One region of the Lysinibacillus sp. NPDC093712 genome, then DNA from elsewhere that is predicted to be linked to it. Evidence: riboswitches for the same ligand, from Rfam matches in the RefSeq annotation. Region 1 holds a riboswitch; each other region holds the start of a gene.

Region 1 (3,290 bases):
AATTACACTTAAAACGGCAGTATCTTTAATATTCATAATTAATTGGTTACCTGTTGCTGGTAAAATGTTACGTGCAACTTGTGGTAAAACGACATTCATCATAATTTGCACATGTCCCATGCCAATCGCAGAAGCAGCCTCGTATTGCCCTTTATCGATTGAGACAATCCCACCGCGTACGATTTCCGCCATATATGCCCCAGTATTCAGTGAAACGACTAAAATACCAGCTGTAATAAAGTGCATATCGATGCCAAAAGCAATATCTAGCCCGTAAAATACTACCATTGCCTGTACAATCATTGGTGTACCACGGAAAAATTCAACATAGCATGTCAGTATAAAATTAATACATTTTAATAAATAATGTTTTATACTTTTTTTACGAACTGGAATGGTATGCATAATCCCAATAAAAAATCCGATGAATGCACCAATAATTGTACTGATTGTTGAAATGAGTAACGTATAATACGCTCCTCGTAAAAACATTTGCCAGTTGTTTTCTATAATAGAAATGATCCATTCTAAACTCATGATGTTCCTCCTAACAACGTGTTGTTGCTTTATATCAATTATGCCTTTTGTGAAATCATCTCTTCATTTGAATTAATTTGCTTTATTCAAAATATGTGACACACTTCTTAGACATGACTTTATTCAGAATGACTGCCTCTCTGAACAAATTAAATATGATAAAGGCTGTCCCAGTCGCTTTTAGCAAAATGTCACGACTTTCAATTAGTAAAAATCAACTTCTCTTTTCATAATTTGTAGGTGAATTTTCACTTGGAAAAAAACAGCATACTTGAAATTGCCGGTATGCTGTTTTTTCGTTAAGGACAACCCTATCTCTTTTTGTATTACTGAGCTGCAGGTTGTTGAAGAATAGCTTCTTCCATAATTTTTTGGCGATCATCTTCTGAAATACCTTTTAAGATTTCATTGATTTTATCTAGACTAGCATCACCTTTACGTAAACCAACTGCAATTGAAGTATTTGAAATATCTGTATCAAATCCTTCTTCAAAAGATACAAATGTGAATTTGTCATTAGCTGCTGCTGCCGAAATACCTTCTGGACGTTCAGCTACATAGCCATCAATTTTGCCAGCTTCTAGAGCTACACGCATTGCAGAGAAGTTTTCCATCGCTGTTTGCTTTTCTACACCTTTAATTTGATCGATAACATTATAGTTAGATGTATTTAGCTGAGATGTAACTTTTGCACCTGAGAAATCTTGAATTGATTTTGCCTTTTCATACTTGCTACCTTTTTTAATTACCATTACAAAATCAGAAGTATAGTAGTTTTCAGTGAAATCGATTGTTTGTTTACGTTCTTCTGTTGGAGACATTCCTGCTACAATCGCATCGATTTTTTTTGACTGAAGCGCAGGTACTAAACCATCCCATTCCATTTTTACAACTACTAATTTTTTACCTAAACCTTCAGCGATTTTTTTTGCCATTTGTACATCATAACCGCCTGCATACTCTGCATTATCGGCAATTTTTACTGCTCCGTTTGCATCATCTTGCTGAGTCCAGTTAAAAGGAGGATAACCTGCTTCCATCCCAATGCGGAATTCTCCACCAGTTTCTTCCTTTGAACCATCACCTGTTGTCTTTTCATCCTTGTCACCAGAGCCACAAGCCGCTAACACGATTGCTGTCATTGCTGTTAACATAAATAACAACCATTTTCTTTTCATCTAAAACTCCCCTTTTCTGTAAAAAAAATAAAGCAACTGTACAAAAAAAGACCTAAGTTTTGAACTTAGGTCTTACCTTTTATTGACAGTTGCCCAAATCCTCACTATAATTTCCATGTTTCCGAGATAGCACAACCTAGTAAACTGGAATTTAATTTACTAGGACAGTCCTGCACTTATTCACTGCAGACCCAGCATAAAAGTACGAGCTCCTTTTATACTTCGGCGATATTTCCTTCTCCATTACGTCTTCGCTTGCTTAAACTCAGCAATGGACTAATAAATACCGCGCCTCTACCTCACAAAAAACAAAAGTGAGGTTTGTTTATTTAATTAATATATAAATATTACTATAAAGCTAGCATAGTCGTCAAGATAATTTTATCATTTTTCTGACTAATTACAAAATTAACCTATAATCCTTCTAAAATCCATAAATAAAGTAGAATAACATTAACTATGTTTGCCATCATTTCACAAATTTTTATTATAAAAAAACAAGATTTATAAACCATAAGAATCGATTTTTCTGTCAAATAAAGGCCATTTAGACCATCAAGGAAATTCCATTATAGCGGAAATCAATCTAAAATGAAAAAACCCTGCTAAACAGTTAAGTTTGCAGGGTTTGAACACTTAATTTATCGGATTAAGAATTTAATAATAAATCTTCTGGATTTTCAAGTAACTCTTTAACAGTTTTAAGGAAGCCTACAGAATCTTTACCATCGATAATACGATGGTCGTAAGATAATGCTAAATACATCATAGGACGAATTTCTACTTCGCCATTTACTTCTACAGGGCGTTTTTTAATTGAGTGCATTCCTAAAATAGCAGCTTGTGTGCCGTTCATAATAGGTGTTGACATTAATGAACCGAATACACCGCCATTTGTAATTGTAAATGAACCACCTTGAAGATCAGCTAAACCTAGTTTTTTATCGCGTGCTTTTTTAGCTAAGTCTGCAATTGAATCTTCAATTTCAGCAAAGTTTTTACGGTCAGCATCGCGTACAACTGGTACTACTAAACCTTCTTCAGTTGATACAGCTACACCAATATCAAAGAAGTTATTTAAGTGAATTTCATCGCCAACGATTTGAGCATTCACATAAGGGTATTTTTTAAGCGACGCAACTACAGCTTTTGTGAAGAATGACATGAAACCAAGCTTAGAGCCAGTAGACTCAAAGAATTGATCTTTTTTACGAGAACGTAATGCCATAACATTTGTCATATCTACTTCATTGAATGTTGTAAGCATAGCAGTCGATTGCTTAACTTCTAATAAACGTTTAGCAATTGTTTGACGACGACGGCTCATTTTTTCAACTGTAACACGTGACTCATCAACAGCTACTACTGCTTTTGGAGCTGCTGGTGTTGCTTGAGGTGCTGCTACAGGTGCTGTACCGTGAGCTGCAACGTCTTGTACACGTACGCGACCTTGTGGATCAACTGGAGATACAGCTGCAAGATCAATACCTTTTTCACGAGCAAGTTTACGTGCTGCAGGAGATGCAATTACACGCTCGCCAGAAGTTTCTTCCACAACTGGTGCTGCTGGTGTTG
Region 2 (3,290 bases), on a different contig from region 1:
GGATGCGTGCTGGGGTACTCTTGAATTGACAAAGGAGTCTAAAGATGGACGCATTTTCCATTTATCGAACGAACCTACACTTTTGCAAATTCATAATCGTAGCTTCAGACTAGAAGCAGGGTTTATTGCTGAACAAATCCAGCAAGTAAAAGGTTACTTAACAGAATGTTATGATGAAAAGCGTGAAAAGCAACAGCTCGTCATGTTTACAGTTAAATGGGATGTTAAAGAACGTATTATGAACACAATACCAAATAAATAAACTAGTAAAGGATTGCGATTTTGTTAGAAAAGCAATCCTTTCTGAGTATCGGCAAAAGGCAACATGAAGTAACTCTTGATGCCTTTTGTCATTTTTTTATCCTTTTATAGTAATCAATTGGAATATTCATGCCACCTTGTACCTTTGATTGAAGCGGAGGACGGCGACTCCTGCTCAGAACGCACAGAACATAAGACGTAACAAACCGCGCGTTAGCGAGGGTTATGGCTTACGTATGTGCCCGCGGAAAGCGTCCGCCCGAAGCGGAAATCAACCGCTGTATCCATCTATACTTTATAGAAAGCTACTGTGCATGAATCTTCTCCGCTAAATTAAACTCATCATGTAATGCGTTTGCAGCGCGAATCATTTCGTCCTGTGGCACAACAACAGAAACTTTAATTTCAGAAGTACTGACCATTTTTACTGCAATATCCTCGCGTCGTAAACGATCAAACATTCGTGCAGCAACGCCAGGATTTGATGCCATGCCTGATCCTATAATTGAAACTTTCGCTAAGCCAATTTGAAAATCTGCAAAGCTAAAACCAAGTGACAATTTACTATCCTCTAGTACACGTAAAGCATCAGCAAACTCTTCTTTTAAAATTGTAAAAGATACTGATGGTCTCACACCTTCTATAATAGCTTGCACAATAATATCAACATTAATGCGATTTTCTGCAAGTATAGCAAACATATCTGCTAACGATGCAGTTGAGTATGTATCATAACCGATTGTTAGACGAATAATATCAGACTCATAAGCAACACCACGTACGATTAAATTTTTCTCCATTTCAACTTCCTCCTTCAATAAAGTACCTTCTGAATCTACTACGCTTGAACGAATAATGACTGGGATTTGAAACTTTTTTGCGAGCTCCACTGCACGTGGATGTAAAATATGTGAACCTAAATGTGATAGTTCAAGCATTTCATCATATGAAATCTCCTTTAACTTTCTTGCTTTTTCAATATGACGAGGATCTGCTGTATAAACTCCATCCACATTTGTATAAATATCAACACGTTCCGCTTCTAATGTGGCTGCAATGGCTACTGCTGTTGTTTCTGCGCCACCCTTACCTAGTGTTGTTATATTGTGCGCACTATTAATACCTTGCTCCCCCGCAACAACGACAATTTGTCCTTGTATCAAATGTTCTTTCATACGGCACACATCGATATGGTCGATACGTGCATTAAAATGTTTCGCATCTGTTTGCACACCAGCCTGCCAGCCAGTCAATGAAATTGCATCATAACCTTCCTCTTGTAATGCAATTGCAAATAGGGCACTTGCTAATTGTGAGGTCGTCGATAGTAGTACATCCATCTCACGTTTAGAAGCATCGTCTGATAAATCACGGACCATCTTCGCTAAGTCTTTTGCTGTGCGACCCATTGCTGCGGTTACTACTACTACTTCATAGCCGAGCTCTTTTTTGGCTATCGCTATTTTAGCGACCTCTCGAATCTGCTCAGTTGAAGCGATTGCAGGTCCGCCAAATTTCAATACAATACTAGCCATTATCATCATTCTCCTTTATCAATTCGTCACTTGAACAGCAAAAAGGCAGCCCTCACATAACGTGAAAGCTGCCTGCAACATGTACAATAAAAAGCTTGCGCATGTGTGATAGCTCTCCGAAACGTAAAGATTCGACAGTCTTACATCTATTAAATGCAAAACCAGCAAAGTATCGGAAACAACGATACTTCACTTCGGCAAGCTCCCCTTTCACACATCGTCACTGGATTTGTCCATCCTTCAATGTGCTACTATTGAATCTTGCACCTCTATCATCACTTAAAATAGTGAATTTATTAATTTTCCCTTTATGAAAATAGTTCCTTTTTATGCTTTGCTCACATAAACATTCATATAAGGTGTCATAGAACAAGATAGTGTTTTCACTTCATTGTTCTATGACAACCTTAGCATATGTCTAATCCTTTGACAATGTCTGTTGCTGAAAATAATTGTAAATACTGTTCGCTAAGTTCGCAGGTATTCCCGCTTCTTGAAGTGCAAGCTCACTTGCCTCACGAATCTTTTTAACAGAGCCGAAATGCTTCAATAATTGTTGCTTGCGCTTTGGACCAACACCTTCAATTCCATCGAGAACAGATTGAATAGCATTTTTCTCATGCTGTTGGCGTAAAAATGTAATAGCAAAACGGTGTACTTCGTCCTGAATACGCTGTAGTAAATAAAACCCGTCACTTGTCCGCTTTAATGCAATGACATCGGGCGGATCTCCAAATAAAAGCTGTGATGTATTATGCTTTTCATCTTTTGCTAAGCCAGCAATTGGGATAACAAGACCAAGCTCATCCTCTAACACTTCTCGCGCTACTTCCATCTGTCCTTTACCGCCATCTATTAGAACTAAATCAGGCAATGGCAAACCTTCTTTCAATACACGCGTGTAACGGCGACGTATCACTTCTTGCATTGCTCCGTAATCATCATGTTTAGCGGCTGTGCGTGTTTTGTATTTACGATATTCCTTCTTTGCAGGTTTACCATCAATAAACACAACCATTGCTGATACCGCATCAGCACCATGCATATGACTATTATCAAATGCTTCAATGCGAAGAGGTGCTGAAATCCCCATTGCTTCACCTAATGCCTCGCAAGCACCAATTGTTCGCTCTTCCTGTCGCTCAATTAGCTGGAATTTTGCCGCCACAGCAATTTCTGCATTTTTCATGGCCAAATCTACTAATTCTTTTTTTTGTCCTCGCTTCGGTGTTAGCACTTTAACCTCTAATAATTCCGTTAAAATTGTTGCATCAATCGACTGAGGAATAAAAATTTCCTTAGGCTTAATATGCTCAGGCTTTTCATAAAAGCGACCAACAAATGTTAAAAATTCTTCCTCAACATCCTGATAAATAGGGAAAATGGAAACATCGCGTTCAATCAACTTACCTTGACGAACGAAAAAGACTTGCACACACATCCAGCCCTTTTCAACTGCATAACCGAATACATCGCGATTCGTAGTATCACTGG
Region 3 (3,290 bases), on a different contig from region 1:
TGAAAGCTGTGTAGTTTTGACCAATTACAACAATCATACACACTGTAAATGCAAAGAGTGGCCCGAATGGATATAGCTTTGCTTTATAAGGTAGTAATTTGGGATCTATGCCTTGTGCTTCAAAAGCTCTACGGAAGCGGTAATGACTAAAGGCAATACCAAGCCATGCAATAAAGCCTGACATCCCAGATGCGTTTAAAAGCCACATATAGACAACGCCATCACCAAAGAATGATGCTAAAAATGCCAAGCAACCTACTGCTAATGTCAACAGTAATGCGTAAATTGGAATTCCGCGACGGCTTAGCTTAGCGAAAATCTTAGGTGCATGTCCATCTACTGCTAATTGCCATAACATACGTGATGATGCATATAATCCAGAATTACCTGCAGACAACATCGCCGTTAAAATAATGCCATTCATTAATGAAGCAGCAAAGGCAATTCCTAAGCGGTCAAACACTAATGTGAATGGTGAAACAGCAATATCTTCAGACAGTAAACGAGCATCTGTAAATGGAATTAACATCCCAATTGCTGCAATGGCTAAAATGTAAAATAAAATAATACGCCAAAAGACAGACTTAACAGCCTTCGGAATATTTTTACCAGGATCATCAGTTTCCCCAGCAGTTATCCCTAACAGCTCTGTTCCTTGGAACGAGAAGCCTGCTGCTAGAAATATTCCGAATGTAGCAAGGAAGCCACCGTGGAATGGTCCATCACTTATAAAGAAATTCGTAAAGCCTACAGGAGCTTGCCCACCTAAAATACCAAAAATCATCAATAGGCTGACGATAATGAAAACAATAACAGTCACAACTTTTATCATTGCGAACCAATATTCACTTTCACCATAGCTTTTTACAGATAGTAAATTAAATGTTAGTACAATCGCAATAAATATGACTGTCCATAGTGCCGAAGAGCTGTCTGGGAACCAGTACTTCATTATAAGAGAAACTGCTGCAATTTCAGCGGCAATTGTAATCGCCCAGTTATACCAGTAGTTCCAGCCAAGCGCAAAGCCAAGCGCTGGATCTACAAATTTTGTTGCATACGTACTAAATGAACCTGATGAAGGCATATAAGCAGCCATTTCACCTAAGCTTGTCATTAAGAAGTACACCATAATGCCGATTAATGCGTAAGCAAGAAGTGCACCACCTGGTCCAGCCTGCGCTATAGCACCACCACTTGCAAGAAATAGCCCAGTTCCGATCGTACCGCCTAACGAAATCATTGTTATATGGCGGCTTTTTAATTCTTTTTTCAACTCTGGTGCTTTATGACCGAGCTGATTAGTTTTTATCTCACTCACGTTAAAGCTTCCTTCCTTTTCTAAGAGGCAAAAAAATGCCATCACATGAACGTTGTGATGGCTAAGTAAATCCTCTGTTTCTTAAAAATGATAGCACAACACGTTGTCCAACGTGACAGTTCTGTTCCTTTCGGAGACAGCCCCAGCATGAGGTTTTCAAGTCCCCTCACACTTCGGCAATATTTCCTTTCGGCTAACATCTTCAATGCTTGTCATTTCCATTAGCTTACTTATAAATACCGCGACCTCTACCTCAATACAAACATGAGGCATATAATTATTAAATTTATGATGTGTCTTAGTTTAACATACGACCTAAGACATTTCAATAAAACGATTAATGTTCTGTATTTTATGAATATTCTACTATTTTTATTGATGTGATAAAGTGTTATAGTGGTTCGAATTATAATTGTTCTATCAGGGAGGTACTTATTTTGACAACTAACGAGGAATCTACTTTTCCTAGCAGAAAGATTAACTGGAAGGGCACAACGCTCTTATTAGTCATCGGTGTAATTTTTCTTGCTTCGACTTTACGTATGCCATTAACGGTTGTAGGACCAATTATTTCCTTCATTCGTGAGGATCTCGGTATATCTAACGTACTTGCAGGCTTTCTAACAACAATTCCATTGCTTGCATTCGCGCTAGTGTCACCTATTGCCCCATTAGTTGCAAGAAAACTGGGTCTTGAATTAACACTATTTATATCAACGATTTTATTAGCGCTAGGAATTGTACTGCGCTCACTTGGAACTACTGGATTACTCGTATTTGGTACAATGATAATAGGTGTAGCTATTTCATTTGGCAACGTCCTAATTCCAGGGCTACTTAAAATGAAATTCCCTTATCATGTTGGATTACTGATGGCATTTTTCACAATGTCCATGAATTTAACAGCTGGAATTGGTGCTGGTATTAGTTATCCCATAGCCAATGCATCTCTTGGCTGGCAAGGTGCACTTGCAATCGCTCTAGCCCTTGTCGTAGTGACGATTTTTATTTGGATTCCACAATTAAAATTTAATAAGCCTGAACCAACTGTAGCCGCTACGAAAGAACGTATACCATTGTGGAAATCACCAGTTACTTGGGCAGTCACTGGCGCGATGGGTTTTCAATCATTATTATTTTATACAACCGCTGCTTGGATTCCTGAAATCTATATTGCACAAGGTATAGCCGCAGATCGTGCAGGTTGGATGTTTTCCATCATGCAAATTTCACAAGTACCTATGGCTTTAGCTGTACCGATTATCGCTAGTAAAATGACATCACAGCGACCCCTCGTTTTAATGTTTACTGCCTTTTATTTCATCGGCTTTACTGGCCTTGTCATGGAATGGACTAGTCTTGCTGTATTGTGGATGATATTGCTAGGCTTAGCAGGTGGTGCTTCATTTTCACTTGCAATGATGTTCTTTACACTTCGTACACGTACGGCATTTGAGGCAGCAGATTTATCTGGCTTTGCGCAATCATTAGGCTATTTATTAGCCGCAGTAGGTCCTATTTTATTTGGTTACTTACATGATTTATTTGGCGGCTGGGATACAGCTGGATGGCTGTTTGTTGTCGTTGCGGCATTACTATTCTTCTGTTCGTTTAGAGCTTCTAGAAATGAATATATAAATTAAAAAAAGGTAGCTCATCATACTATGAGCTGCCGAGCTTGTCGACAAAAGGGATTAAGAATAGAAATCTTAATCCCTTTTGTTATTTTTATTGTGAAAAATGGGTTCTTACTTTCGTCTTGCCATACTTTTCGAGCATCCCCTCTCTATGAAGCTGTTTGAAGCTGTTTGAAGTTGATTGGAGTGGAGGGCGGGCGACTCCGGCTCAGAACGCACAGTACGTAAGACGCAACAGATCGCGCGTTAGCGAGGGTTGCGGCTTACGTTGTGCCCGCGGAAATCAACGGCAGTAGACCTCTAAATTTGTTTAATGATTAAAGCAGACGACT

The links. A riboswitch is a leader RNA that binds a small molecule or an ion and turns the genes downstream of it on or off. The one in region 1 is predicted to bind lysine.
Region 2: it holds a riboswitch for lysine, as region 1 does, so the genes downstream of both, ACQKNX_RS11675 (aspartate kinase) here and ACQKNX_RS06020 (transporter substrate-binding domain-containing protein) in region 1, are expected to answer to the same signal.
Region 3: it holds a riboswitch for lysine, as region 1 does, so the genes downstream of both, ACQKNX_RS17755 (amino acid permease) here and ACQKNX_RS06020 (transporter substrate-binding domain-containing protein) in region 1, are expected to answer to the same signal.

What each region holds. Positions count from the first base shown of each region.
Region 1 is NZ_JBNNUU010000001.1:1,150,879-1,154,168, forward strand. Features, by position in the region: gene ACQKNX_RS06015 (amino acid ABC transporter permease) at 1-537, opposite strand, end outside; gene ACQKNX_RS06020 (transporter substrate-binding domain-containing protein) at 864-1,715, opposite strand; lysine riboswitch at 1,835-2,020, opposite strand; gene odhB (2-oxoglutarate dehydrogenase complex dihydrolipoyllysine-residue succinyltransferase) at 2,365-3,290, opposite strand, start outside.
Region 2 is NZ_JBNNUU010000002.1:830,884-834,173, forward strand. Features, by position in the region: gene ACQKNX_RS11670 (YslB family protein) at 1-262, shown strand, start outside; gene ACQKNX_RS11675 (aspartate kinase) at 567-1,796, opposite strand; lysine riboswitch at 1,898-2,076, opposite strand; gene uvrC (excinuclease ABC subunit UvrC) at 2,215-3,290, opposite strand, start outside.
Region 3 is NZ_JBNNUU010000004.1:490,096-493,385, forward strand. Features, by position in the region: gene ACQKNX_RS17755 (amino acid permease) at 1-1,321, opposite strand, end outside; lysine riboswitch at 1,405-1,580, opposite strand; gene ACQKNX_RS17760 (CynX/NimT family MFS transporter) at 1,759-2,964, shown strand.